Regions from separate parts of the Nocardiopsis sp. iso_238 genome, predicted to be linked through region 2. Evidence: riboswitches for the same ligand, from Rfam matches in the RefSeq annotation. Region 2 holds a riboswitch; the other holds the start of a gene.
What was found. Region 2 has a riboswitch for cobalamin ahead of AC0VYL_RS25735 (CoA-acylating methylmalonate-semialdehyde dehydrogenase). Riboswitches for the same ligand answer to the same signal wherever they lie in the genome.

Region 1 (14,596 bases), 1.5 Mb from region 2:
GGCCTGGACGGGATCATCGCCACCAACACCACGATCTCCCGTTCCGGACTCGACACCTCCGACGAGGATGTCGAGGCGGCCGGAGCCGGGGGCCTGTCGGGCGCCCCGCTCAAGGAGCGCTCGCTGGAGGTCCTGCGCCGCCTGCGCTCCCGCGTGGGCGACCGGGTCACCCTGGTCGCGGTCGGCGGCATCGAGACCCCCGAGGACGCCTGGGCCCGCGTCCGCGCCGGCGCCACCCTGGTCCAGGGGTACACCGGGCTGATCTACGGCGGTCCGCTGTGGCCCCGCCGCATCCACCGGGGCCTGGCCCGCCTGGTCCGCGAGGCCGGGTACCGGTCCGTCCAGGAGGCCGTGGGGTCGGACGCCCCGGCTCCGGCGCTCACGGTGGTCCGGGAGACCCACGAGGCCAGCTGACCGACGCGCGGGCGGCCGGTGGGGGTTCCCACCGGCCGCCCGCGCGTGTGCGCCCTACCAGTCGCCGTCCCAGTCGGGAGGGTAGACGTTGCCGGGTTCCGGGCCGCCGAGCGCCTGGCTGCTGGTGACGAACACGTAGTCCTCCGCGCGCAGCCGTTCGACGATCTCCGGGACCGCCGCGAGCGTGGCGGGCCGGGGGTCGTGCAGCAGCACCACCGCGCCCGGTTCGACCCCGTCGAGGACGGTCTCCACGATCTCGTCCCGGTCGTGCCCCTTCCAGTCCCCGCTGTCCACCGTCCACGCGACCTCCGCCATGTCCTGCGCGGTGATCTCCTCGTGCACGTCGTCGTTGGTGGCGCCGAACGGCGGCCGGAACTGCTCGACCGTGAACCCGGTCTGCCTGCGGACCATCGCGCTCACCGCGGCCGTCTGCGCGGCAAGGCGCCCGGGGTCCATCTTGTTCATGTGCTCGTGTTCGTCGCCGTGGCTGGCGATCTCGTGCCCCTCGGCGTAGGCGCGCCGCAGCACGCTCGGCCGGGTCAGGGTCGGGCCGCCGTTGAGGAAGAAGGAGGCCGTCACCCCCTCCTCCGCGAGGACGTCCAGCAGGTGCGGGGTGGCGTCCACCGGTCCGTCGTCGAAGGTCAGGGCCACGCACCTGGTCTCGCCGTCCTGGCAGTCCACCTCGGGGTCACCGGCGGTGACCACTCCGGGCGGGGGACCGTCCCCGGCGTCATCGGACCGGGCCGCGGGCAGGGCCAGGTCGGGTTCCGCCACCAGGGCGGCCTCCCGGGCGCGCTCACCCAGGTCCGACAGCAGCGGTGCGGCCCGCTCGTGCCCGACCACCACGGCCCTGCGACCGGGGGCGCTGTCGGGGACGTGGCCGTCGACGATCGGTGACAGGTGCCCGTCGTCGAACTCGACCACCAGGTCCCCCGACGCGTTGAACCCGATCGAGTCGTAGGTCCGCAGCACCGGGTGGAACGCGTCGGGGTCGACGTCCTCGTCGTCCGCCAGCTCCTCGCGCGCGATGGCGTTGAGCCGGACCAGCTCCTCCTGCCCGCGCAGCAGTTCGGTGGAGGAGGACACGGAGAGGTCGTGGGCGTCGTACCAGTACGTCGCGTAGCCCTCCCGCAGGCCGTGCATGTCCTCCTCGGTGCGGACCAGCCGGACCCCGAGGACCCCGTCCCCGGCGGCGACCAGCTCCCAGTCGACGTCCAGCCGCACGGGATCGCGGGTCCCGGCACGGAAGTCCCGCACCTCCTGGTCCACCCGCGCGGCAAGGCCCTCCGCGAAGGCGTCGGCGCCCTCGAACTCCGGGTAGGCGACGCTGACCTCCACGCCCTCGGGCTCGTGGGGGTGGCCGGTGAAGTCCCGGGCGTCGCCCCGCCACTCCCCGACACCGTCCCCGACCTCGTCGGCCAGCACGGTGAGCCGCTCGGGGTCGCCCTCGTCCACGCTCACCGCCCCGTTCCCGCACGCGGCGAGCGTGAGGGACAGCAGCACCAGGGCGGTCCCCGGCCGGAACGGCTGTGCCCGGACCGGGCCGGGTGGGGGAACGGTCCGGCCCGGCCCAACTCTCCTCGACGCCAAGACCCGACTCCCTCGTCCCTCTGGGGATGCTCCTCACGACTGCTGGGAGCAACATAGGGGACAACACCCCGGCCCCTCTGGCGGTGTCCACATGTGGACACCGCCAGAGGGGCCGGGGTGCGGGTGGGTCACTCCGAGTCGCTCGGAGCCTCCTCCGGGGCCTCCTCCTCGGGGACGCCGTCGACGTAGGTGCGGCCCGGCTCGGTGGTGCCGAGCAGCTGCGACACCGTGACCATCGAGTACCCGCGTTCGTCCAGTTCACGGATGATGTCGATCGACGCGTCGATGGTGGTGGGGTGGATGTCGTGCATCAGGATGATCGCGCCGTCGGACGCGCCGTCCAGCGCGCGATCGCGCACCACGTTCGCCTTGCGGTCCCGCCAGTCGTTGGTGTCCACGCTCCACAGGATCTGCGCCAGCCCGAGCTCCGCCGTCACCTCCGCGACCGTGTCGTCGGTGGCCCCGTACGGAGGCCGCATCAGGTCCATGGTGTATCCGGTCTCCCGGTACACCAGCGCCTGCGTCGCCTCCAGGTTCTCGCGGACACCGTCCGCCGAGAGCTCGGTCAGGTTGGGGTGGTCCAGAGTGTGGTTGGCCACCTCGTGCCCCTCGGCGTAGGTGCGCCGCACCACCCACGGGTGCTCCCTGACCGGGAGGCCGGTGACGAAGAAGGTGGCCTTGGCGTCGTGCGCGGCCAGGGCGTCCAGCAGCTCGGGGGTGCGCCCGCCGGGGCCGTCGTCGTAGGTGAGCGCCACGCACTTGGTGTCGGGCGCGGAGCAGTCGACCGAGTCGTCACGCGGGGCCAGCACGCCGGGCGCAGCCGAGGCCGAGCCGTCCTTGTCCGCCTCCGGGGCCTCGTCGATCGAGAAGGCGCGCACGCCCGTGGTCGCCGCCTCGCGCACCCGCAGGCCGAGGTCGGAGAGCAGCGACTCGGCCTCGTCCCGGGGCAGTACCGCGTGCACGCGGCCCGCACCGGCCGGGGCGACCTGGCCCTCGTCGAACTCCACCACGAGGTCACCGTCCGGGTTGAAGCCCACCGAGTCGTAGAGGGAACTGATCGGGTGCAGCGCCGAGGGAACGGCGTCCGTGCCGGACACCGCCTCGCGCACCCGCTCGTTCAGTTCGGCCAGCTCCTCCTGTCCGGCGAAGAGGTGGCTGGAGCCGTGGACCGCGCCCGTGCCGGTCTCGTACCAGTAGGTGCTGTGCCCCTCCCTGGTCTCCTCGGAGTCCGTCTCGGTGGTGGTCATCCGCACCCCCACGATCCCTTCGTCGGCGGCGGTCAGGCCCCACTCCCCGAGGAACGTGCGCGCCCCGGGGTTGGCCGCCTCGAAGGAGCGCGCCTGGGCGCCGAGGGTCCTCTCCAGGAAATCGGTCAGCGGTCCGGCGTTCGGAATGGACGGGTAGGTGACGGAGACGTCCGCCCCGCCCTCGTAGGCGAGAGTGATCTCCTCTGTTCCGGGGACCGCGTCGGGGGAGACCGTGGTCAGTTGGTCGGGTTCGCCGGTGGCCGGGGTCCGTGTCCCGTCACCGGATGACTGGTCGCCGTCGCCCGCCAAGGCACTGTCCTCCAACAGTCCGATCGGTCGGGACGCCGACAGCACCAGTCCCAGCAGGACGACCATCGCGATCGCGACCGTGAGGAGGGGCTGGTCGGGAGCCATGGTCTGCCGGTCTTGCTGCTTCACCTGGGGTTCTCCACGTTCATCGTCTGACGAACGTTCGTGGGGGAGGAGGGGGAGCGCTCCCCCACGTAACGCTGATTGTCGGTTGGGATGCCGCGAACCCGACGCGGGTTCACGCCGAGTGGGCGAGGACCACGCCGGGTGCATGGGCGGAGGGGGCGCTCCCTATACTTGCAGCCGTGGAAGGTACACGCTCCACCCTTGGTCACCCCGGAAGCCTTCCGGGGCGGGCGTTGCGTGTCGAAAGAGGGAACCCGGTGCGAGTCCGGGACTGCCCCGCAGCGGTGAGTGGGAACGAACGTCGTCATAAGCACTGGTGATCCGACCGGAAAAGTCGGAAACCGGGAAGCGGCGACCAGTAGGAGGGCCGGCGGTCACGCCGGAGCACGCCCACGAGTCCGAAGACCTGCCTCCGCCCGGCGGCGCACCCGTGCCGTCGGTGGTCCCGTGCCCCGAGGGAGGGCCGAGGGCGGAGACAGCCGTGCGCCGTCGGGCGCCTCCTCGGCGTGTCCGCGTCCTCGCTCGCCTCGTGGCCGGTACCCGGCTTTCGACGAGGGAGAGAAGCTCCATGCCCAGCACCCCGGCCGCCAGGCCGTCCGTGCGTTCCACCGTGCACGGCTATCCGCGCATCGGCCCCGACCGCGAACTCAAGCGCGCCAGCGAGTCCTACTGGAAGGGCGGCACCACCGCCGCCGAACTCGACGCCGTCGCCGCCGAACTCCGCCTGGGCGTCTACGCCCAGCTGCGGGAGGCGGGCGTGGACGACCTGCCGTCCAACACCTTCTCCTACTACGACCAGGTGCTGGACACGGCGGTCCTGTTCGACCTCGTGCCCTCCCGCTTCGCCTCCCCGGCCCAGGCCGGTGAACGGGACGAGCAGCTGCGCCGCTACTTCGCGCTCGCCCGGGGCGAGCAGGGCGCCCCGCCGCTGGAGATGACCAAGTGGTTCGACACCAACTACCACTACCTCGTCCCCGAGCTCTCCCCCAGCACCCGGCCGCGCCTGGTCGGTGACAAGCCCGTCACCGAGTTCCGTGAGGCCTCCGAGGCCGGGTTCCAGACCCGCCCCGTGCTGGTCGGCCCGCTGACCTTCCTCCTGCTGGCCAAGGCCGCCGACGACGCCCCCGAGGGTTGGGAGCCCATCGAGCTCCTCGACCAGCTCCTGGACGCCTACGCCCGGCTGCTGTCCGACCTCAGGGCCGCCGGCGCCACCGAGGTCCAGCTCGACGAGCCGATCCTGGCCACCGACGAGGGCCGCTCGGCCGTCGGCCACCTGGAGCGCGTCTACCAGCGCCTGGGTGCCCTCACCGACCGCCCCTCCCTCCTGGTCTCCACCTACTTCGGCTCCATCGGCGCCGCCGCCCTGCGCGTCCTCAAGGACTCCCCGGTGGAGGCGGTCGGCCTCGACCTGGTCACCGACGCCGAGGGCGTCGAGGACCTGGCCGCGGTCTCCGGCCTCGGCTCCACCCGCCTGGTCGCGGGCGTCGTCGACGGGCGCAACGTGTGGCGTACGGACCTGCCCGCCGCCGTGGCGGAGCTGGGCACCCTGCTCGCCCTCACCGACGAGCTCACCGTGAGCACCTCCTGCTCACTGCTGCACGTGCCGATCGACCTCGACGCCGAGACCTCGCTCGCCCCCGAGCTGCGCGCGGCCCTGGCCTTCGCCAAGCAGAAGGCGGGGGAGGTGGCCCTGCTCGGCCGCGTGCTCACCGAGGGCGAGGACGCCGACTTCGACGCTGCCGCCACCGGGAACCCGTCGTTCACCGACGCCCGGGTGCGCGCCCGCCTGGACGCGCTGGGTCAGGACGCCTACGAGCGCCCCGAGGACCGCGGCGCGCCCACCGACGTCACCCTCACCACGACCACCATCGGCTCCTTCCCGCAGACCCCCGAGCTGCGCCGCGCCCGCGCCGCGCACCGCAGGGGCGAGCTGGCCACGGAGGAGTACGAGCGCACTCTGCGTTCGGAGATCGACCGTGTCATCGCGCTCCAGGAGGAGATCGGCCTGGACGTCCTCGTCCACGGCGAGCCCGAGCGCAACGACATGGTCCAGTACTTCGCCGAGCAGCTGGAGGGCTACGCCACCACCGAACGCGGGTGGGTGCAGTCCTACGGTTCGCGCTGCGTGCGCCCGCCGATCCTGTTCGGTGACGTCTCGCGCCCCGAGCCGATGACGGTCGAGTGGATCACCTACGCCCAGTCGCGCACCGACAAGCCGGTCAAGGGCATGCTGACCGGTCCGGTCACCATGCTCGCGTGGTCCTTCGTCCGCACCGACCAGCCGCTCGGGGAGACCGCCCGCCAGGTGGGTCTGGCCCTGCGCGACGAGGTCGCGGACCTGGAGCGGGCGGGCATCCGCCACATCCAGGTGGACGAGGCGGCCCTGCGTGAGCTGCTTCCCCTGCGCGAGGAGCAGCGCCAGGCCTACCTGGACTGGGCGGTGAACTCCTTCCGCCTGGCCACGTCCGGGGTGGCGGCGAGCACCACCATCCACACGCACATGTGCTACTCGGAGTTCAACCAGATCGTCGGCGGCATCGAGGCGCTGGACGCCGACGTCACCAGCGTCGAGGCCGCCCGTTCGCGCATGGAGCTCGTCGAGGCCCTGGGCGCGCGCGGCTACAAGCGGGGCATCGGTCCGGGCGTGTACGACATCCACTCGCCCCGGGTGCCGTCGGTCGAGGAGATCGAGGCCTCCCTGCGGCTGGCGGCCACGCACGTGGACGCCGGGAACCTCTGGGTGAACCCGGACTGCGGTCTGAAGACCCGTGGTTACGCGGAGACCGAGCAGGCGCTGCGGAACATGGTCGAGGCGGCCCGCCGGGTCCGCGCCGACCTCCCGTAGCAGCGGGGGCCGGACACGAGGAAGGGGGCCGCGGCGATGCCGCGGCCCCCTTCGGTGTTCCCGGCCGCTACACGGCCCGCACGGGTCAGCCCCCGACGATGGCCAGCGCCTCGTTGGCGGCGTTGACCATGATGTCCTGGGTGTTGTCCGGCAGGGCGAGGTCCTCGTGGTCACCCTGGGTGGTGTCGAGGTAGTAGGTCACCGAGATGATCAGGTTGTCCTGGCGCATCAGCAGACTGGCCTCGGGAAGCTTCTCCCCGAGCAGGTCGGTCTTGGTGACGACCAGGTACGCCTCGCTGCCGAGGCCGTCCAGCTCCTCGTCGATCTCGATGTCGTCGGCGTCGTAGCGGTCCGACTCGGCGCCGCCGCGGATGCGGTCCAGCGTGTACTCGATGTCCTCGGCGGCGGCCTCCGGGGAGTCGCTGGCGCTGTAGGGGAGCTTGAAGCCCACCTCCAGCGAGCCGAAGCCCTCGGTGGAGCTGCTGTCGGGGAGGTCACCGAGGTTGGAGCAGCTCGACGTGTTGTCGGAGACGTACTTGCTGCCGCTGTCGCGGAGGACGAAGTCCGTCTGCACCTGGTCGGTGAAGGACTCGCAGGGCTCGGTGGGCAGGGCGTGGGGCGGGTCGCCGAGGGCGCCGTTCGAGGCGGGGGTCTCCTCCTCGGCGGGCTCCTCCTCCGCGGGCTCCTCTTCCACGACCTCGGAGGACTCGTCGGGGCCGGAGGCGATCTCGTCGCCGTCGTTGCCGTTGGTGACCAGCATGACGAACACGGCGATCACCAGGACGATGATGACCGCGCCGCCGCCGATGACCACCCAGAGCCCGGCCTTGCTGCCGCCGCCGCCCTGGGGCGGCGGGGCGGGCGGGTATCCGCCGGGTCCGCCGGGTCCGCCCGGTCCCGGGCCGTAGGGCGGCTGTCCGCCCGCGTACATGCCCTGGTCGGGTCCGGGCGCGCCCGGGTAGGGGCCCTGACCGTAGCCGGGCTGACCGCCGGTGGCGGCGTCACCGTAGGGGTGCCCCTGCGGCGGGCCGTAGGGCGGCTGTCCGCCGGTGCCGTCCCCGCCACCGTAAGGGTTCTGCGGTGGCTGGTTGTAAGGTCCGTTTTCGCTCATGGCTCCCCTCGCCCGGTGATGTGGTGACCGTGTTGTGTGAGGCGCGCGTTCGCGCCCGTGGGTTCTCACGAGTTCCCGTGGTGGCCACCGGCGGATCGCCGGGTGTGTGACAGCACGGGGAACCGTGGGGGAGGTGGGCCCGCCTCGGACGCCGTGACCGCGGGCGAGAGCGGACGGGCGAGGGCGGGAGTTCCCCGTGTTCGTGAGGAGGTCCCCGGTTCGAACGGGGCGCCGACCGCCGTGTGTGGAGCCAGCGGGTCGGTTCCCCGCCGGCCAGGGGTCGGGACGCCTTGCATCATAGCCCTGACCGGTGTCAACAGGGCAGGCCGGACCTGGGGTAGGAGGGTGAATCGTCACCGTTTCGTGCTTCTGACACACCAGTCCGTCATTTGCGTGACTTAATCGTGATGTCAGTGCATGGACAGGGTGGCGGGCATTCGGGTATCAGGACCGCCGGAATGAGGGCCCTTGGTCCCGTAAGGCGTGTGCGGAGACACCCCCTGTGACCTGCGTGACCGTTCCGGGAACCCGACCGGTGCGCGGGGCGCGGCGTGTGTGGCCGGTTGTGGCCAGGGAGAACACGGCTCGCAGCCGTGCCCAGGAGGGTCAGAACATCGAGATGTGCACGTGGTCGAAGTGGTTCTCGGTCATGTTGCCCCGGTCGGACATCGCCCGCCAGCCCTCGTCACCGCGCCGTACGTCCCAGATCTGCTGGCGGTAGATGACGTACATGATCCCCAGGTCGTCGGCGTTCTCCATGGCCCACTCCGAGATCTCCCAGCCCCGGTCGATCTCCTCCTGGCTGGGCATGCCGCCGTTCGGGTCCAGCATGAAGTCGCAGGCCCGGCCCTTGGGGTGCTCACCGACAACGAAACCGCCGTCGGGCCGGTAGCAGCCGACCCCGCCCACGTCGTCCCCGCGCCCGAACTTCTCGATCACCAGGTCACGCATCTGCTCCGTGCGCGGGGTGATGCTGTTGTGCGACTGCATGGGCTGGCTCGGGTGGTCCGCGATCAGGACGTGCACCTCCGACCGGCGGTCCTCCAGCTCGGTGAGGTCGTCCGAGGCCGCGTCCAGCCGCTCCTGCGCGTTCTCCTGGGCCACCTCGTCACGCGAGAGCGCCTGGTTCAGGTGGTCGATCTTCTCCTGGTTGGTGGTGGTCAGGTAGTCGATCACCACGGCACGGTCGATGACCTCGTCTGGCTCGGCCTCCACGAACAGCGACATGGACGGGTCGATCCCGCTGCTGGTGTAGGTGGCCACGGCCAGGGAGACCACCTGGTCGCGGGCGTCCCGCACCTCCTCGCGGGTGGCGTCGGCGCGGCCCTCGGCCCGTTCGGCCTCCTCCATCACCGCCTCCATGTCGCGCAGCTCGCCCTCGTACTCCTCAGTGAGGGTCTCGGCCCGGGACTTGAGGTCGCTCATGCTCTCCGGTTCCCGGGGCGGGGTCGGGGCGGCCGAGGCGGGCAGGGCGACCAGTGCCGTGGCGGAGAACAGGGAGAGGGAGAGCGCGGTCACCCGCGCACCACGGGACGGCACCAGCCAGGACAGCCCGGAACCCGCCGCGGCGGACAGCGCACGCGCGCCCTCCGCCAGGTCGGCCAGGGCCTCCCGCCGGGTGCGGGCCGGGGGGTCGGGCGCCCAGAAGTCGGCGTGCTCGCCGCCGGTGCGCCCTGGACGGCCGGACCCCACCGCACCACGCGGGTGCGCTGCGTCTGCGGTCTGCGCTGTGTCCTCGAAGTCCTCGAACTGCACGGTGTGGTCGCTCCTCGGGCCCACGCGCGGCCCCCTGCGGGCACGGGGCGCTGTGGGTGCGTCTGCTCGTCTTTCCCGGGCGGGCGCGGCGGCCGTGGGGCTGCGGCGGCCCTCGGTACTCACGGCGCGTGTGCGCCAATGAAGAGTCACGGGACGGTAATGAGTGTAGGCACTCACGAGGACCTTCGGGCGGGAGAGGATCGGACGTCACTCACACAAAAGCCTCGATGTGTTGTAAATAACCATATTCAGGTCAAGTATTTTGCTGAACGGACCCGGTCAACCATGGTTGAGTTGGTGCCGTGAAGGCTCCTGAGCACGGCAAAGCGACCCCCGCCACCATGGCGGACACCACCCGGCGGTGCGTTCCGCTGCCCGGCGGCCGCTGTCGCATGCCCCGTTAGCCACCTCTGACACCGAGCCGCGCCCGGCGCCCCGCGCCGGAGCCACCTCCCCGGGGGCCGTCCTCCACGCTCCCCGTGACCGCCGGACGTACCGGCGCGTCGCCGCCGCCCGCCAGGTGAGCGCTTCGTACGCTCGGGTGTGGGCGTCAAACCCACGCTGAGTCCAGAGCCCTCCTGTGTCCGCGAGCGGTCTCCGGGACACCACCGCCAGACGTCGATGGGAAAACCGTGATTGACGCAGTGGGTCTACACAAGACCTACAGGTTGAAGAAACGCCAGGTGCACGCCCTGAACGGGGTGGACCTGCATGTCGAGTCCGGCGAGATCTTCGGGGTCGTGGGCCAGAGCGGTGCCGGGAAGAGCACCCTCCTGCGCTCGGTGAACCTGTTGGAGCGCCCCGACAGCGGCACCGTGCGCGTGGGGGAGGAGGAACTCACCTCCCTGCGCGGTGCCCGTCTGCGCGCGGCCCGGAGGGGGATCGGCATGGTGCACCAGCACTTCGCCCTGCTCTCCTCCCGCACGGTCGCGGGCAACGTCGGCTTCCCCCTGGAGGTCGCCGGGGTCTCCCGCGCCAAGCGGGCCACCCGGGTGGGTGAGCTCCTGGAGCTGGTGGGCCTGGGCGACAAGGCGCGCGCCTACCCCTCCCAGCTCTCGGGCGGGCAGAAGCAGCGCGTGGGCATCGCCCGCGCCCTGGCCTCCGACCCCCACGTCCTGCTGAGCGACGAGGCCACCTCCGCCCTGGACCCGGCCACCACCGACTCGATCCTGTCCCTGCTGCGTCGCCTGCGCGACGAACTGGGCCTGACCATCCTGCTGATCACCCACGAGATGGACGTGATCAAGCGGATCTGCGACTCCGCCGCGATCATGGAGAACGGCGAGTTCCGCGAGTCCGGCCGTGTGCTGGACCTCATCGGCACCCCGGGATCCCTGCTGGCGCGCTCCCTCTTCCCCCTGCCGGACAACGGCGGGCCCGAGAGCGTGGTCATCACCTACCCGCGTTCCTTCGACGAGCCCTTCATGTCCGAACTCACCCGCCGCTTCGACGTGGACGTGAACATCCTCGGCGGCGGCGTGGAGCAGGTCGCCGGGCAGTCGGTGGGGCGCCTCAGCGTCGACATGCGCGGGGAGCGCCGCCGTGAGGCGCTCAACTACCTGTCCGAGCACGGCCTGCTGGTCGAGGAGGCCGGAAAGTGACCATCAACCCCTCCGACGTCCTCGTCCTCGCCCAGGAGGGCAACGCCCTCACCGCCATCGGGGACTTCATCGCGGCCTGGCCGGAGATGTGGCCCAGCCTGTGGCTCGGGACCCAGGACACCATCTACATGGTGGTGTGGGCGACCGTCTTCAGCGTCCTGGTCGGCCTCCCGCTGGGCGTGCTGCTGGTCGCCACCGACCGGGGCGGGCTCGTCCCGGCCCCGGCGGTGCGCGCCGTGCTCAGCGCGATCGTCAACGTCGGCCGTTCGCTGCCCTTCATCGTCCTCATGGTGGCGGTGCTGACGCTCACCCGCTTCCTGGTCGGCACGACGCTGGGCCCCACGGCCGCGATCGTCCCGCTGAGCATCGGCGCCATCCCGTTCTTCGCCCGCCTGGTGGAGACCTCCCTGCGTGAGGTCGACCGCGGGGTGATCGAGGCCGCGCACGCGATGGGCACCCGCAAGTCCACCATCGTGGGCAAGGTGATGCTGCCCGAGGCCATGCCCGGCCTGATCGCCGGTCTGGTGATGACCGTGGTCACGCTCATCTCGTACTCCGCGATGGCCGGTGCCATCGGCGGCGGCGGTCTGGGCGACCTCGCCATCCGCGAGGGCTACCAGCGCTTCAACGACCACTACCTGTGGGCCACCGTGATCCTGCTGATCGTCATCGTGCAGGTCGCGCAGAGTCTGGGCGACCTGCTCGTGCGCAGGCTGTCCCGGCGCTGAGACATCCGGCCCCGACCCCCCGACACACCCCTCGCCCCCCTCCAGAGTTGACCGGAACCGACGGCAAGGAGACAGCGATGACAGGGACGAACGTGCTTCGGGGGGTCGCCGCGGCGGGTGCCGCCGCGGTCCTCCTGGCGGGCTGCGGCAGCCCCAGCGAGCGGGCCGGCGACGACGGCGGCGGAGAGGAGGGCGTCGTGACCCTGCGGGTCGGCGCCACCCCGCTGCCGCACGCGGAGATCCTGGAGTTCGTCAACGACGAGCTGGCGGCCGACGCCGGCCTGGCCGTCGAGGTGGTCGAGTACACCGACTACAACCAGCCGAACGCGGCCCTGGCCGAGGGCGAGCTCGACGCGAACTACTACCAGACGTTCCCCTTCCTGGAGGAGTACCTGGCGGGGAACCCGGACACGGACCTGTCCTACGTCGCGGACGTGCACCTGGAGGCCTTCGGCCTGTACTCCGAGAGCCTCACGGACCTGGACGACCTCCCGGAGGGCGCGAGCATCGCGGTGCCCAACGACGCCTCGAACATGGACCGGGCCCTGCACCTGCTCGACGAGGAGGACGTGATCACCCTGGCGGAGGGCGCGAGCGGCCAGGTGTCGGAGTCCGACATCGAGGACAACCCGCTGAACGTCACCGTCACCCCGGTGGAGGCGGCCCAGCTGCCGCGCTCCCTCCAGGACGTGGACGCGGCCGTGGTGAACGGCAACTACGCCCTGGAGGCGAACCTCACCGAGACCGCCAACGCGCTGGCCTGGGAGGAGACCGAGGACAACCCGTACGCCAACGGCCTGGTGGTGCGCTCGGAGGACGTGGAGTCCGAGGACCTGGTCCGCCTCAACGACCTCCTGCACAGCCAGGAGGTGCGCGACTTCATGGAGGAGCGCTGGCAGGGGGTCGTGATCCCGCTCGGTCCGGGCACGGACTAGCCGGCCCGACGTTTCCGCTCTCCCGAGGGCCCGGTGGGACTCCCCACCGGGGCCCTCGCCCGTGCGGGACGGACGGTAACGGTTGAATCTCGGGGAGGCGTCACTCCGTTGACTCGCGTGAGGGTGTCTGCTTCGGTGAATGGGAGCGCTCCCAGTGAGGTCCACCCACCACGGAAGGTGCGTAACGAAGCAGTGAGCAACCCCAACGACTTCCCCGAAGGCTTCCTCTGGGGGGCGGCGACCGCCTCCTTCCAGATCGAGGGCGCCACCACCGCCGACGGTCGAGGCCGCAGCATCTGGGACACCTTCGCCGAGACCCCCGGCAAGGTCCTCAACGGGGACACCGGTGACCCCGCCGACGACCACTACCACCGCTACGCCGAGGACGTCGCCCTCATGCGGCGGCTCAACCTCGGCGCCTACCGCTTCTCCGTCGCCTGGCCGCGCGTCGTCCCCGACGGCACCGGTCCCGTCAACCAGGCCGGGATCGACTTCTACGACCGCCTGGTCGACAGCCTCCTGGAGGCGGGTGTCCAACCCTGGGCCACCCTCTACCACTGGGACCTGCCCCAGCCCCTGGAGGACGCCGGAGGCTGGCCCGCCCGGGACACCGCGTACCGCTTCGCCGACTACTCACGGGTCGTCGCGGAGGCACTCGGAGACCGGGTCACCCACTGGATGACCATCAACGAACCCTGGTGCGCCGCCTTCCTCGGCTACGAGAACGGCCACCACGCCCCCGGCCGCAGGGACCCCGCCGCCGCCCTGGCCGCCACCCACCACCTGCTGCTCGGCCACGGCCTGGCCGCCGAGGCCATCCGCTCCACCGGTCACCCCGCCAAGATCGGGCTGGCGCACAACCAGGCGGTCATCCGGCCGCACGGCGCCAACGCCGCCGACGCCCGGGCGGCGCGCCGCGCGGACGGGGTGCGCAACCGCATCTTCACCGACCCCCTGCTCAAGGGCGCCTACCCGGCCGACGTGGTGGCCGACCTCGTCGACGTCAGCGACTTCTCGTTCGTGCGCGACGGCGACCTGGAGACCATCTCCACGCCCCTGGACTTCCTCGGCGTCAACTACTACTCGCCCGAGTTCGTCGCCGGCTCGGCCAAGGGCATCGACCCCGCCCTGGTCAGCGGTGACGGCGACGCCTGGCTGGGCGCGGGCCCCGACGAGGTGCACGTCTCCCAGGGACTGCCCGTCACGCACATGGGCTGGGAGATCGACCCCACCGGCCTGTACGACGTGCTCCAACGGCTGGCGGGCGAGAGCGGCGGCATCGACCTGTACGTGACCGAGAACGGCTGCGCGTTCGAGGACACCGTCAGCGAGGACGGCGCCGTCCACGACCCCGACCGGACCGACTACTACGAGGGTCACCTCCGGGCCGCGAGGGAGGCCATCCACGCCGGGGTACCGTTGCGCGGTTACTTCGCCTGGTCACTTCTGGATAATTTCGAGTGGGCATGGGGATACTCCCGCCGGTTCGGGATCGTCCACGTGGACTACGAGACGCAGGAGCGCGTGGTCAAGGACACCGGACACTGGTACGCGGAGCTGGCCAGGACCGGACGGTTCCCCGAGCGGTAGACCACCGGTGGTGGACCGCGAGCGTTCGCGGGGAGCCCGTACGACGGGACCCCGCGAACGCTCGCGTGGTCGACCCGTGCCCGACCGCACACACAACCGCCGCCCGGGCGACCGGCGGCACGACGTCCAAGGAGCCCACAAGTGGCCAAGAGTGGCGGTCGGCAGCGGCCGACCCTGGAGATGGTGGCGGAACGGGCCGGGGTCGGCCGCGGCACCGTGTCCCGGGTGATCAACGGGTCGTCCCAGGTCAGTCCGAGGACCCGTGAGGCCGTGCACGCCGCGATCGCCGAGCTCGGGTACAGCCCCAACCAGGCGGCGCGGACCCTGGTCACGCGACGTACGGAC
Region 2 (14,596 bases):
CCGTGAGGCCGCGGACGCCAGCGGACCCACCGCCCTGTCTCCCGCGCACTCCGCCGTGCTGGTGCGGCTCCTCAGGGAGAGCATCGACCTCAGATCCCGCTACCTGCTCACCCGGCAGCAGCGGGCGCTCCGCCTGGCCGCCGCACTGACCGAGGCGGGCGCGGCGGAGAACGTCGCCGTCCTGGCCGCCCACACCGCCATGGCCTGCGACCTCACGGCGATGCGGCTCGCGGAGAGTCCCGAGGCCTACCCCGCCCACGTGGACGAGGCCCACGGGATGCTCCGCACCCTCGGGGTGTCCGGGGACTGACCGGATCGGGGCGCGACCCTCCTGCCCCGATCCCGTGCTCACCGGTCGTGCTCGCGCACCAGACCGACGAGCCCGCGGCCGAAGAGCACCACCACCGTCAGACTGACCGCGCCCACCAGTGCGTAGGGGACACGGAGCGCGTCAGCCTGGCCCAGGGTGGGTGCCAGGGCGGCCACCAGGACACCGCCCGCCGCCATGCCCACGGCGCTCATGCCCCAGCTGACCGTGCGCATGGCGGCGTTCACGCGCCCGAGCAGGTGGTCCGGGGTGAGGCGCTGGCGGAGGGAGGTCATCGCGACCCCGTAACCCAGGACCAGGCCCCCACTGAGGAAGTACACCCCGGCGACCACGGGGGTGAGCGGGAACAGGGCCACCACGAGGTACAGCAGCCCGCTCCCGGCCAGGCAGAGCGTCGGCAGGGTTCCGTGCGGCAGGACCGGGCGCAGTCGGGAGACCACCTGTCCGCCGACCACCCCGCCGGTCGCGGCGAAGGCCATGAGCAGGCCGAACCCGGCCGCGCCCAGTTCCAGGACGTCCCGGACGAACAGCACCTGGGTGGAGAGCAGCGTGGCGTAGGCGGTGTTCACGAACACCGCGATGATCGCCACCGCGCGCAGCAGCGGCTGGTTCCACAGCGCCTTGACACCCTCGACCACGTCGCCCCACACGCCGCGCTGCGCCCGCCTGACGGGGGTCGCGGGGGTGGTCGCGCGGACCCGGAGGAGCGCCGCCACCGACACCAGCAGCGCGGCGGCGTTGAACAGGAACGGGGCGAACAGGCCGAGGGACAGCACGAATCCGCCCAGCGGGCGCCCCGCGAACTCCTGCGCCACGATCGCCCCGGACCTGACGTGCCCGTTGGCGCGCTCCAGGCTCTCCTTGGGGACCAGCGCGGTCACCGTGGTCTCGGCGGCGGTGTCGTGACAGACCTCCAGGGCGCCGAAGCAGAACGCGAAGGCCGCGAGCAGGGGGATCGAGGCCCACCCGGAGGACACCACCAGGGCCAGCAGCGCCCAGAGCAGCAGCCGCAGCGCGTTGGCGGAGACCATCAGCGTGAACCGGGGCAGGCGGTCCACGAGCACCCCGGCGGGCAGCGCGAGGAGGAGCCAGGGGAGTCGGCCCGCTGTGGCGACGGCGGCCACCAGCGCGGCGTTGTCGGGGGCCAGGGAGGAGGCCAGCCACGGCACGGCGATCATCGCCACGCCGTCGCTCAGGTTCGAGGCCAGGGACGCGGACCAGAAGGCCCGGAAGCGTCCGCCGAGCGGCGCGTTCGACGCCCGGGCGGTGGAGTCGGACACGGGGGGACCACCGACTTTCCCGAGCCGGTGTCTCGGGCGGTTCCCGAGCGGGGCACCGGCACACGGCTTCACGCTAACGGCCGCCGGGCCCCGAGACGGGTCGCGTGGGGGGCTGGATTTAGTAGGACGTCCAACTATATGGTGAGGGTGCCGAGAGCGGGGAAGCTGGTGCGAATCCAGCGCGGTCCCGCCACTGTGACCGGGGCGAACACCCGGAAGTCAGGCCACCGCTCGCGGCCCGAGATTCGTGTGGTCCACGAGGATGGAGCGAACACGCATGGTCAGCGAGCTGACGCATTTCGTGCATGGCAGGAACGTCCCGGGCCGGAGCGGCCGCTTCGGTGACGTCCACGACCCCAGCACCGGCCGGATCCAGGCGAGGGTCCCCCTGGCGGACCGGGCGGAGACCGAGGCGGTCATCGCGGACGCCGAGGAGGCACAGGTCGCATGGGGCTCCTGGAGCCCCCAGCGCAGGGCACGGGTCCTGCTCAGGTTCCTCCAGCTGGTCGAGCCCGAGCGCGAGTCGATCGCCCGCGCCCTGTCCGCCGAACACGGCAAGACCGTGGCCGACGCCCACGGCGACCTCCAGCGCGGCCTGGAGGTGGTGGAGTTCGCGGCGGGGATCCCGCACCTGCTCAAGGGCGAGTTCACCGACAACGCCGGGGCCGGGATCGACGTCCACTCCCTGCGCCAGCCGCTGGGCGTGGTCGCGGGGATCACCCCGTTCAACTTCCCCGCGATGATCCCGCTCTGGAAGGCCGCGCCCGCGCTGGCCTGCGGGAACGCCTTCATTCTCAAGCCCTCGGAACGCGACCCCTCGGTCCCGCTCCGGCTGGCCGAGCTCTTCCTGGAGGCCGGGCTGCCCCCGGGCGTGCTCAACGTGGTCAACGGCGGCAAGGAGACGGTGGACACCCTGCTCACCGACCCCCGCGTGGCCGCCGTGGGCTTCGTCGGCTCCACCCCGATCGCGGAGTACGTCTACTCGACCGCCACCGCGCACGGCAAGCGCGCCCAGTGCTTCGGCGGGGCCAAGAACCACATGGTCGTCATGCCCGACGCCGACCTGGACCAGGTGGCCGACGCCCTGATCGGCGCCGGGTACGGGTCCGCGGGCGAGCGCTGCATGGCCATCTCCGTCGCGGTCCCCGTGGGCGAGGAGACCGCCGACGCCCTCGTCGCCAAGCTGACCGAACGCATCGCCGGGCTGACCGTGGGCGCCTCGGACGACCCCGACGCCGACTTCGGACCGCTGGTGTCCAGGGACGCCCTGGACCGCGTCGACGCCTACGTGGCCCTGGGCGTGGAGGAGGGCGCCGAACTGGTGGTCGACGGCCGCGGCCTCAAGGTCAGAGGCCACGAGGAAGGCTTCTTCACCGGGGCCTCCCTGTTCGACCGCGTCACCCCGGACATGCGCGTCTACCAGGAGGAGATCTTCGGCCCCGTGCTGTGCGTGGTGCGCGCGGCCGACTACGAGGAGGCCCTGCGCCTGCCCAGCGAGCACGAGTACGGCAACGGCGTCTCCGTCTTCACCCGGGACGGCGACACCGCCCGCGACTTCTCGCAGCGCGTCAACACCGGCATGGTCGGCGTCAACGTGCCCATCCCGGTGCCCGTCGCCTACCACACGTTCGGCGGCTGGAAGAGGTCCGGCTTCGGTGACCTCAACCAGCACGGACCCGACTCGATCCGCTTCTACACCCGCACCAAGACCGTCACCTCGCGCTGGCCCTCCGGGGTCAAGGAGGGCGCGGAGTTCACGATCCCGGTCGTCCGGTGACCGCCGCGATCACCGACGAACAGCGCGCGCTGGCCGAGACCGCGCGCGGGTTCGCGGACGAACACCTCGCACCGTTCGCCGTCGGCTGGGACCAGACCAAGCACTTCCCGGTCGACGTGCTCCGCAAGGCCGCCGAACTCGGTATGGGCGGCCTCTACGTCTCCGAGGACACCGGCGGAACCGGCCTGACCAGGCTCGACGGCGCCCTGGTCTTCGAGGCCCTGGCCACCGGCTGCCCGTCCGTGGCCGGGTACCTGTCCATCCACAACATGGTCGCCTGGATGGTCGACCGCTACGGCGACACCGACCAACGCGCCCGCTGGTTGCCGGGCCTGTGCTCCATGGAGTCCCTGGGCAGCTACTGCCTCACCGAACCCGGCGCCGGTTCGGACGCCGCCGCGCTCAGCACCCGGGCGGTCCGCGACGGGGACTCCTACGTCCTCACCGGGTCCAAGCAGTTCATCTCCGGCGCGGGCGTCTCCGAGGTCTATGTGGTGATGGCGCGGACCGGAGGCGACGGCGCGGCCGGGATCTCCGCGTTCGTCGTGCACCGCGACGACCCGGGGGTGTCGTTCGGCGCCGACGAGGCCAAGATGGGCTGGAACGCCCAGCCCACCCGCCAGGTGCTCATGGACGGGGTCCGGCTGCCCGCCGACCGCCTCCTGGGAGCCGAGGGCGACGGCTTCCGCATCGCGATGAACGGGCTCAACGGCGGCCGCCTCGGTATCGCCGCCTGCTCGCTCGGCGGCGCCCTGGCCGCACTGGAGCGCAGCACCGCCTACCTGGGGAGCCGTGAGGCCTTCGGCGCCCCGCTGATCAACGCGCAGGCGCTCCGGTTCCGGCTCGCGGAGATGGCCACCGACCTGGAGGCCGCCCGCTCCCTGCTGTGGCGGGCTGCGGGCGCCCTGGACGAGGGGGACCCCGAGGCCGCGCACCTGTGCGCGATGGCCAAGCGGTTCGCCACCGAGGCCGGGTACACCGTCGCGGACCAGGCCCTCCAGCTCCACGGGGGGTACGGCTACCTCACGGAGTACGGCATTGAGAAGATCGTGCGCGACCTGCGGGTGCACCGAATCCTGGAAGGGACCAACGAGATCATGAGCCTCATCATCGCTCGACGACTCACCGGGGCCGCCTGATGACCGGCGAAGACGACGCCACGGTGCTGCTGCGGGTGGAGGGCGCGCTCGCCCGCGCCACGCTCAACCGGCCGCGCGCCATCAACGCACTGGACCACGCGATGGTCCGCACGTTCGCGGACGCCCTCACCTCCTGGGAGAAGGACGAGGGCGTGGCGGTGGTGCTGCTCGACGGCGCCGGGGAGCGCGGTCTGTGCGCGGGCGGCGACATCCGCGCCATCCGGGCCAGCGCGGTGAACGGCGACAGCCAGGCCGCCGACTTCTGGCGGGACGAGTACCACCTCAACGCGCAGATCGCCCGCTACCCCAAGCCCTACGTGGCCCTCATGGACGGCGTGGTCATGGGCGGCGGCGTGGGGGTCTCCGCACACGGCGGGGTCCGCGTGGTCACCGAACGCTCCAAGGTGGGCATGCCGGAGACCACCATCGGGTTCGTGCCCGACGTCGGCGGCACCTTCCTGCTGTCGCGGACGCCCGGCGAGACCGGCACCCACCTCGCGCTCACCGGGACGCCGATCGGCGCGGCGGACGCGGTGTACACCGGGATGGCCGACCACTACGTGCCCTCCGAGCGCCTGCCCGACCTCGTGGCCGCGCTCTCGGAGGCGGGAACGGAGGCCGACGTCACCGAGGCCGTGGGCCGCTTCGCGGAGATCGTCCCGGCCGCGCCCCTGGAGGCCCTGCGCGGGTGGATCGACGCCTGCTACTCCGCCGACACCGCCGAGGAGATCGTGGCGCGGCTGCGCGCGCACGGCGACCCGGAGGCGGCGAGGGCGGCCGACACCATCGGGGCCAAGTCCCCGACCGCCGTGAAGACCACCCTGGCCGCGCTGCGCCGGGCCCGCGGCCTCGCCACCCTGGAGGAGGTCCTGGAACAGGAGTACCGGGTGTCCACGGCCGCGCTGACCTGGCCCGACCTCGCGGAGGGCATCCGCGCCCAGGTGATCGACAAGGACCGTGACCCGCGCTGGTCCCCGGCCACGCTGGCGGAGGTCACCGACGCCGACGTCGACCGCGCCTTCGCGCCCGCCCCGGACGGACCGGTCGGCCTCGCCGAACCGGCCGCCACGACCGACGGGGGTGCGCGATGACCGCGATCGCCTTCGTCGGACTCGGCAACATGGGCGGGCCGATGGCCGCCAACCTCGTCGCCGCCGGGCACGACGTCACCGGGTACGACCTGGTGCCCGAAGCACTGGAGCGGGCCGCCGGGGCCGGGGTCCGGGTGGCCGCGTCCGCCGCCGAGGCCGTGGCCGGGGCCGACGTCGTCATCACCATGCTGCCGAGCGGCCGCCACCTGCTCGCCGCCTACCGGGGCGGCGATCCGGCGGACGGCCTGCTGGCCGCAGCCCGCCCCGGAACGCTCTTCCTGGACTGTTCCACGGTGGACGTGGCCGACGCGCGCACGGCCAACGCCGCGGCCGTCGAGGCCGGGCACCGGGCCATGGACGCCCCCGTCTCCGGGGGCGTGGCGGGGGCCGAGGGCGGGACGCTCACCTTCATGGTCGGCGCGGAGGAGGCCGACCTCGCCACGGCGCGGCCGCTGCTGGACGTGATGGGCGGCCGGGCCGTGCACTGCGGCGGCCCGGGCGGCGGCCAGGCGGCGAAGATCTGCAACAACATGGTGCTGGGCGCGTCGATGCTCGCCGTGAGCGAGGCGTTCGTGCTGGGCGAGCGGCTGGGCCTGACCCACCAGGCGCTGTACGACGTGATGTCCACGGCCTCCGGGCAGTGCTGGTCGCTCACCTCGTACTGCCCGGTCCCGGGCCCGGTGCCGACCAGTCCGGCCAACAACGACTACCGGCCGGGGTTCGCGGCCGCGCTGATGGCGAAGGACCTCGGGCTGGCGGCCAACGCGCTGGAGGAGACCGGGGTGGAGGCGCTGATCGGCGGCCGGGCCGCCGAGGCCTACCGGGCCTTCGTGGACGGCCTGGACGGGGAGCCCCGGGACTTCTCCGCGATCGTGGAGTCGGTGCGCGAGCGCTCCGGCCGGGCGGAGCCCGTCACCGAGTGAGTCCGACGCGGCCCGGGTGACCCGAAGGGGGCGCCCGGGCCGCCCGCGTCCGCCCGCCGCCCGCGTCCGCCCGCGCACCGGTCCGGAGGGAGGAACCACCGCGCTCCGGGAGGCGTCTGACGGAGAGTCGGACTTCCGGGACGCAAGGGTTCCGGAAGGTCACCACAGCACGGAGCTGAATCCCCCATGAACCCCAAACCCGGCGCGCTCACGGCCGTCCAGGTCATCCTCTTCATCATGTCCGCCATCGCGGGCCTCGCCCTCCTGCTGGCCATGGTGGGGGTGAGCGCCGTGAGCTCGGGGGAACTGGAGCGCGCCACCGGGGTGAGCCCCGGGGCCTTCTGGCTCCTGATGCTCGTCGCCCTCGCGACGACCGTCTTCTACGTCTACGTGGCCTCCACCATCGGCCGGGGCGGGTACCGCACCCGGACCCTGGTGCGCGTGGTGGTGGGGGTCGGCGTCACCTCCGCACTGGTCAACATGCTGACCGGGGAGAGCGGGCTCGTCGGCCTCGTGCTCATGGTCGTCGTCCTCATCCTCAACGAGGGCGAGTCCGCCAAGCGCTGGTACGAGGAGACCGAGAACCCGCAGCCGTACCGGAGCAGCTGAGCGGGACGCCCCTCCCGGCGGCGTCCCCTGGCGGTCGATCCCGTGGGGGCGACGTCCGAGCCGGTCGTTAGGCTCCTGAGCTGGCGAGGACGGGCCCGCTCCGGGGCCCGCCGCCCTCTCACCAGGAAGTCCCCCATGAGTACGAGCCGTATGCCCCTGGCACTCAGAGCCCTGCGCAACATCCTGTGGATCATGGTCGTCCTCGGAGGACTGGGGATCGTCCTCGGTCTGGTCGGGTTCTCGGTCATGACGGAGGAGGAGATCCACCGGGAGGCGGGGGTGGGCCGGTCCGCCGCGATCGCGCTCATGCTGCCGAGTGCCGTCATCCTCCTCATCGAGGCGTACGTGGCGGCGTCCCTGAGCCGGGGAGGCCGGGCCCAGCGGTGGTGTGTGCGCGTGCTGGCGGTGCTGACCCTGCTCCCCGGGCTCCTGGGACTGCTCTTCCTCGATGTCACCGGACTGTTCGAGGTCGCGACCGGCCTCCTGTACCTGGCGCTCAACGAGAGCCGGTCGGCCCGGGACTGGTACCGGTCCAGGGCGACGGCCGCGGCACCGGAGGCGGTTCCTCCGGGGGAGGTCGCGGACGCGGCTTCCCCCGCGGGAGGCCCTCCGGTCCCCGACGCCTCCGGCCCGACCCCCTGACAGGAGTGCGCGCCCCGGCCACCCGGCCTCCCATCAGACCGGGTGTCCGGGGCGCGCGCCTGTGGGGCCGCCTCGGCGGCTTCCTAGAACGGCGTCAGGGTGATCTCCAGCCCCGAGGGGCCGTGGTCCTGGATGTAGGACGCGAAGTCCTCGACGTCGTCGAAGGCGAACCCGTACGCCTTGCCGTCCTCCGTGTGCTCGTGGAAGGTCCCGGCGTAGCGGTTGGCGATGTCGGCCAGGTAGAACTCGGCCGGGTCGTTGGTGGGCTGGGCGGCGTGGTCGAGCAGGGTGGCGCGGTTGAGCGCCGCCCCCACGATCGCCGCCACGGGGCCGGTGATCCCGTCGTTGGGCGCGGCCAGGGCGCCGTCGCAGAAGAACACGTCCCGGGTGCTGGGCCGGGCGATGGGGGAGACCCCGCCGTCGAACAGCAGCTCGTCGCCCTGCACCCGACCGGTGAAGGTCCCGGCGTTGGTGGTGACGCTCAGGTCGGTGCCCGCGTAGTGCGACCACACCTGGTCCACGTACGGGTCGAAGTAGTCGCCGGGGAAGATCCCCGCGTCGAGCCCGTGCCCGGGGGCGATGATCCGGTGGCCGTCGTAGACCAGCGGCGAGAAGTCCGGATCGGCGGCGAGGGTCTCGAAGATCGCGTCGCGTCCGCCGGGCAGCAGGAAGCCGGTGCTCTGGTCCTCGTTCCCGGTGAGGCGGATGCCGATCGGCACGCTGAACTGGTCCACCATCGAGGTGTTGCAGAACATGCCGTCCTCGTTGTGGGTGAACTCCACCGAGTCGTGCAGGACGTCGAAGCCGTGGTCGTCCTCGACCCAGCCGGCGGGGAGCTGGAGGGCCGGGTTGCCGTTCCCGTCCTCGACGATCCGGATGCCGAGCTTGCCGCCCATGGCGAAGTAGATCCGGCCGGACATGTACGGGAGCGTCATGTCCGAGAGGGCGCCCAGGGGGATCGAGTAGTCCGTGTAGCCGTCGTCGGTGTTGTCGTCCACGCTGACGGGGTGGGGCGTGCCGTTGGCGTCCACCCGGCAGTGGACGTCGTCGACGAGGTCGGTGCCGACGACGTACACGAGGACCTCGTCGTCCCCGAAGCGGCCGCTGTTGTTGGTCACGCTCACCGGGAGCGCTCCCAGGTTGGCCGTGTTCGAGACGGGGGTGATGCTCTGGGGCCTGGTGGCGCAACCGGTCGCGCCGAGCAGGGGAGCCCCGGCGGCGATCGAGGCGCCGCCCAGGAAGAGCCTGCGGTTGATCATGTGCGAACTCCTCAGTAGCGGGTGTGAAGAGGTGCGCACCATGGAGCCAGCCCGGGGGTACCCGCGTCAACGGGGTCAGCGACGGGGATTCGCGTGGCGACCGCGTTACCCGTGGTGACGAAGGTGCATGTGGCATAGATCACATGGGTCGGCCCGGGGTCAGCTCCATCAGGGCGACCCCCCTGTGCCGGTGGCTCCCCGCCACGCACAGCCCCGCCCTCTCGGCCAGGGCCGCCAGTTCGTCGGTGCCCCGTTCCCGGCCCTGGAAGAAGGCCAGCATCCGCAGGTCCAGCTCGCTCACCACGTCCTCGGCGGCGTGCTCGGCCACCAGCACCGTTCCCGTCGGACCGGCCGCCTCCGCGCACCGCCGCAGGATGGTCTCGGCCGACGCGTCGTCCCAGTCGTGCAGGATCCAGCCCAGTACGAAGGCGTCGCCGGTCACCGGCAGCGGATCGAAGAAACTGCCCGCGACGGCGTCGGCGCGGTCGGCCAGACCGGCCTCCCGGAAGTTCGCGCGCGCCGCCGCCACCGGACCGGGCAGGTCCACCACGGTCCCGCGCGGCCGGGGAAAGCGCTCCAACAGGGTGAGCAGCAGTGAGCCGTTGCCGCCGCCCACGTCCACGACGTGGTCCAGCGCCTGCCACTCGTACATCTCCGCGATGGTCTCGGAGTGGTTGACCATCCGGCCGCTCATGAGCTCGTCGAAGGAGCGGGAGAGCTCCGGGTCGGCGGACAGGTCCTCCCAGAAACCGGCGCCGCCGAAGCGCAGGGAGTAGGCGCTCCGGCCGGTGCGCAGCGCCTCGGCCAGTTCGGACAGGCAGAGGTCGGCGCGCCCGTGCGCCCCGTCCCCGGCGAACCAGGGGAGCCGGGAGTACGGGTGGTCCGTCCGCAGGCACGCACCCACGGCGGTGAGCGCGAACCGGTCGCCCTCCAGGGTGAACAGGCCCTCCCCGGCCAGGTACCGCAGCACCCTCGCCAGGCCGTCCGGGTCCGCTCCGACCGCCGTGCCGAGCTCGGCCGCCGTGCGCGGCCCCTCGACCAGGTGGTCCGCGACCCTCAGGGTGGCCACGGCCCGGATCGCCATCGGTGTGACCGGGCTGGCCAGCGACCAGAGTCGCGCGGACGCCTCCCTGGCCCCGTCGGTGTGTTCCCCACGCTCTGCGCTCATCCGGCACGCTCCAGTCCTCGGGCCGCGGTCTCCCTCGGACACTACCCAGGAAGGGGCTCCCCCATGGGCGGAATCCTCCCCATAACGGTGATCCTGAGGCGCTGCCTGGGGTTGGCCGCAGGCGGACCGGAGGGCTGGCCGCATACCGGTCGGCGGCGCGGATTCCTAGCGTCGGAGCATGAACTCCCCACGCGCGCACACCGAGCGGCCCCTCCGGGAGGCCGTGGTCTTCGTCCTGCTCGCCCTCGGGCTGGCCTGGCTCGTCTTCACCCCGCTCCTCCTGGACGGCACCCCGCCGAGCGACCCCGCCTTCGGTGTCGCCTCGCAGATCCTCATGTTCACTCCGGCGGTCGCGGCGCTGCTGCTGACCTTCCTCCTCCGGCGTCCGGAGCGCCCCTGGCGGTCGCTGGGCCTGACCCCCCTGCGCCCGGTCCGCCGGGTCGGCGGGTACACGCTGCTGGCCTTCGCCGTGTTCGCGTTCCTGCCCGCGGTGAGCCTGCTGACGGCCGCGGCCTTCGGGGTGGTCCGGCTCGACCTGGAGAACTTCTCCGGGCTCCGCGAGGAGCTGGCCGTGCTGGTGCCCGGGACCGTCCTCCCTGACACCGGCTTCCCCCTGGACGCCTACCTGGTGGCCCTGGGCTCCGTCGTGATCGCGTCCCCGCTGGTCCTGCTGATGTGCTTCGGTGAGGAACTCGGCTGGAGGGGGTACCTCCTGCCGCGCCTGACGCCGCTGGGGGTGTGGCCCGCGCTCCTGGTCAGCGGGCTGGTCCACGCCCTCTGGCACGGCCCGCAGCTGTTCCTCCACGGTGTGACGGGCGGCTTCGGGCTCGCGGAGATCCTGTCGTTCCTCGCCGCCGTCGTCCTGCTCGGGATCATCCTCGGCTGGCTCCGGCTGGCGTCCGCGTCGGTGTGGCCCGCCGTGGTCGGGCACTGGGCCAACAACGCCTTCCTGATGGTCGTCCCCCTCACCCTGACGCACGCCGACGGCTCCGCCGACCCCGCCCTCTACCCCGGGGGCAACGGCGGTCTGATCGGTCTGGCCGTCACGGCGGCGGCCGCCCTCGGCGTCACCCTGCTGCTGCGCGGACGCGTCACGGGGCGGTGACACCACCGGCCCGGCCCCGAGGGAGACCGGGCCGGGCCGACGGTGTCGCGGCGGGTGGTCAGCCCGCCAGGCGCTGGGCGGGCAGCGGCACCGGGCGGCGCTCACGACCCGTGTAGCTGCTCAACGGACGGATGAGCGCGTTGGCCTCCTGCTGCTCCAGGATGTGCGCGGTCCACCCGGTGATCCGGGCCATCACGAACAGCGGCGTGAACGTCGGGACCTCGAACCCCATCAGGTGGTAGGCGGGGCCCGCCGGGTAGTCCAGGTTCGGGTGGATGCCCTTGCGGTCCGCCATCGCCGCCTCCAGGGACGCGTACAGCTCCATGAGTTCGTCGGCTCCCTTGAGCGCGGCCATCCGGTCCAGCGCCGCGCGCATGGTCGGCACCCGGGAGTCCCCGTGCTTGTACACGCGGTGCCCGAAGCCCATGATCTTCCGCTTCTCGGCCAGGGCGGTGTCCAGCCAGTCGGAGGCGCGGTCGGCCGAACCGATCTCCTGGAGCATGTGCATGACGGCCTCGTTCGCGCCCCCGTGCAGGGAACCCTTCAGGGCGCCGATCGCGGCCGTCACGGAGCTGTAGATGTCCGACAGCGTCGAGGTCACCACCCGGGCGGTGAACGTGGAGGCGTTGAAGCTGTGCTCGGCGTAGAGGATCATCGACACCTCGAAGCAGCGCACCACCTCGGTCTCCGGCACCTCCCCGAAGCACATGTGGAAGAAGTTCTCGGCGTAGTCCAGGCCCGGGTCCGGCTGGATCGGGTCCAGGCCCTGACGGCGCCGGTGGTCGGCGGCGACCACCGTGGGCAGCCTGGCCAGCATGGCCTCGGCCTTGACCCGGTTGGCCTCGACCGAGTTGTCGTCCTCGGTGGGGTCGTCGGCGCCCAGGTAGCTGATGGCGGTGCGCAGCACGTCCATGGGGTGCGCGGTCTCGGGGAGGCGGCGCAGCAGGTCCAGGGTGTGCCGGTCCAGGGCGCGGTTGGCCCGCTCCCGGGCGGTGAACTCGCGCAGCTGGCCCGACGTGGGCAGCTCCCCGTACCAGAGCAGGTACGCGACCTCCTCGAACGTGCACGAGGCGGCCAGGTCCTGCACCGGGTAGCCCCGGTAGGTCAGCGAGTTGGAGGCCTCGTCGACCATGGAGATCTCGGTGGTGTCGACCACCACCCCGGCCAGTCCCTTGCGGATCGCCGTGTCGGTCATGCTCACCACATCCGTTCAGATCGTGAAGTTGTGGACGTCTTCGTCGAAGGCGTTGTACGAGGCGTAGTCGATGAGTTCGTAGAGTCGGCGGCGGGTCTGCATGCGGTCCACGACCCCCGCCTGCGTGCCCTCGTCACGGAGGACGCGCAGCCCGTCCTCCACGGCGCCCATGGCCAGGCGCAGGCTGGTGACCGGGTAGATCACCATGTCCATGCCGAGGGACTCCAGCTGCTCCACGGTGAGCAGCTCGCTCTTGCCGAACTCGGTCATGTTGGCCAGCAGCGGCACGTCCACCGCCCTGCGGAAGGCCTCGAAGTCCGCCGGGCCCCGCATCGCCTCGGGGAAGACCATGTCGGCCCCGGCGTCCACGTACGCCTTCGCCCGCTCGATCGCGGCGTCCAGACCCTCCACGGCGGCCGCGTCGGTGCGCGCGCAGATCACGAAGTCCTCGTCGCGGCGGGCGCTCACCGCGGCGCGCACCCGGCGCACCATCGTGCCGGTGTCCGTCACCGACTTGCCGTCCAGGTGCCCGCAGCGCTTGGGGTTGACCTGGTCCTCCAGGTGGCACCCGGCCAGCCCGGCGTCCTCCAGGGACCGCACGGTGCGGGCGGCGTTCATCGGTTCCCCGAAGCCCGTGTCGGCGTCGATGATCGTCGGCAGGTCCGTCACCCGCGCGATCTGGCCTCCGCGCCCGGCCACCTCCGTCAGGGTGGTCAGGCCGATGTCCGGCAGGGCGAGGTCGGCGGCGATCACCGCCCCGGAGACGTACACGCCGTCGAAGCCGAGCTCCCGGACGAGGACGGCGGTGAGCGGGTTCATCGCGCCGGGCACCCGCAGGAGCCGGTCGGACGCGAGCCCCTCCCGAAGGAGCCGCCGCTTGGCGCCGGGTGACGCGGTGGAGTGCGACATCAGAAGATCCCCTTGGAGGTCGGCAGGTCGCCGGGCGCGGTGGCGGGGTCCTCCACGAAGGACAGCTGGCGCACCTCGTCGGCGGTGAGCTCGGGCAGGCGCTCGACCAGGCCCAGGAAGCGGTCCTGCTCGGCGCCGGAGACGACCCCCTCGGCGAGGGCGCGGAACTTGGCGACGTAGTCCGGGCGGGTGAAGGGGCGGGCGCCGAGCGGGTGGGCGTCGGCCATCGCGATCTCGTCCTCGATCACGGACCCGTCCGCCATCTCCACCACCACACGGCCGCCGAACGCCTTCTCCTTCGGGTCCGTCGCGTGGTAGCGGCGGGTCCACTCCGGGTCCTCGACCGTGCTGATCCTGTGCCACAGCTCCACCGTGTCCGGACGCTGCGCGCGCTCGGGGGCGTAGGAGCGCTCGTGGTGCCACTCGCCGTCCTGGAGGGCGACGGCGAAGATGTAGGGGATGGAGTGGTCCAGGGTCTCCCGGCTGGCCCGGGGGTCCATCTTCTGCGGGTCGCCCGATCCGGTGCCGATCACGTGGTGCGTGTGATGGCTGGTGTGGATCGTGATCGAGCGGACCCGCGAGGTGTCCCCGACCTTCGGGCCCAGCCGCCGGGCCAGGTCGATCAGGGCCTGGCTCTGGTACTCGGCCGAGTGCTCCTTGGTGTAGGTGTCCAGGATGCCGCGCTTCGCCTCGCCCGGGCCCGGCAGCTCCACGACGTACTCGACGCCCGGCCCGCCCAACAGGTAGGCGACGAACCCGTCCTCGCCCTCGTAGGCGGGGGAGGGGGCGCCCTCGCCCCGCATGGCGCGGTCCACGGACTCCACGGCCATCTTCCCGGCGAACGCGGGCGCGTACGCCTTCCAGCTGGAGATCTCGCCCTTGCGCGACTGCCGCGTGGTGGTGGTGACGTGCAGGGCCTGCTGGACCGCCTGGTAGACCGTCTCGGTGTCCAGCTCCAGGAGGGTGCCGATCCCGGCCGCCGCCGACGGGCCCAGGTGGGCGATGTGGTCGATCCTGTGCTCGTGCAGGCAGATGCCCTTCACGAGCGCGACCTGGATCTCGTACCCGGTGGCGATGCCCCGCACCAGGTCACGACCGTCCCGGCCCAGGTGCTGGGCGACGGCGAGGACCGCCGGGATGTTGTCGCCGGGGTGCGAGTAGTCGGCGGCCA

Region 1: another riboswitch for cobalamin. It lies ahead of metE (5-methyltetrahydropteroyltriglutamate--homocysteine S-methyltransferase); the one in region 2 lies ahead of AC0VYL_RS25735 (CoA-acylating methylmalonate-semialdehyde dehydrogenase).

What each region holds. Positions count from the first base shown of each region.
Region 1 covers NZ_CM149668.1:4,220,844-4,235,439, reverse strand. Annotated here, with positions in the region: gene AC0VYL_RS19190 (quinone-dependent dihydroorotate dehydrogenase) at 1-414, shown strand, start outside; gene AC0VYL_RS19185 (polysaccharide deacetylase family protein) at 469-1,917, opposite strand; gene AC0VYL_RS19180 (polysaccharide deacetylase family protein) at 2,133-3,665, opposite strand; cobalamin riboswitch at 3,872-4,097, shown strand; gene metE (5-methyltetrahydropteroyltriglutamate--homocysteine S-methyltransferase) at 4,255-6,531, shown strand; gene AC0VYL_RS19170 (DUF3558 domain-containing protein) at 6,617-7,642, opposite strand; gene AC0VYL_RS19165 (coiled-coil domain-containing protein) at 8,249-9,334, opposite strand; gene AC0VYL_RS19160 (methionine ABC transporter ATP-binding protein) at 10,042-10,998, shown strand; gene AC0VYL_RS19155 (methionine ABC transporter permease) at 10,995-11,726, shown strand; gene AC0VYL_RS19150 (MetQ/NlpA family ABC transporter substrate-binding protein) at 11,804-12,661, shown strand; gene AC0VYL_RS19145 (GH1 family beta-glucosidase) at 12,854-14,251, shown strand; gene AC0VYL_RS19140 (LacI family DNA-binding transcriptional regulator) at 14,393-14,596, shown strand, end outside.
Region 2 covers NZ_CM149668.1:5,692,410-5,707,005, reverse strand. Annotated here, with positions in the region: gene AC0VYL_RS25745 (TetR/AcrR family transcriptional regulator) at 1-310, shown strand, start outside; gene AC0VYL_RS25740 (MFS transporter) at 349-1,608, opposite strand; adenosylcobalamin (AdoCbl) riboswitch at 1,741-1,887, shown strand; gene AC0VYL_RS25735 (CoA-acylating methylmalonate-semialdehyde dehydrogenase) at 1,886-3,385, shown strand; gene AC0VYL_RS25730 (acyl-CoA dehydrogenase family protein) at 3,382-4,524, shown strand; gene AC0VYL_RS25725 (enoyl-CoA hydratase/isomerase family protein) at 4,524-5,615, shown strand; gene mmsB (3-hydroxyisobutyrate dehydrogenase) at 5,612-6,538, shown strand; gene AC0VYL_RS25715 (hypothetical protein) at 6,725-7,147, shown strand; gene AC0VYL_RS25710 (hypothetical protein) at 7,283-7,789, shown strand; gene AC0VYL_RS25705 (beta-1,3-glucanase family protein) at 7,873-9,048, opposite strand; gene AC0VYL_RS25700 (methyltransferase) at 9,188-10,216, opposite strand; gene AC0VYL_RS25695 (lysostaphin resistance A-like protein) at 10,395-11,321, shown strand; gene AC0VYL_RS25690 (bifunctional 2-methylcitrate synthase/citrate synthase) at 11,380-12,516, opposite strand; gene prpB (methylisocitrate lyase) at 12,532-13,425, opposite strand; gene AC0VYL_RS25680 (MmgE/PrpD family protein) at 13,425-14,596, opposite strand, start outside.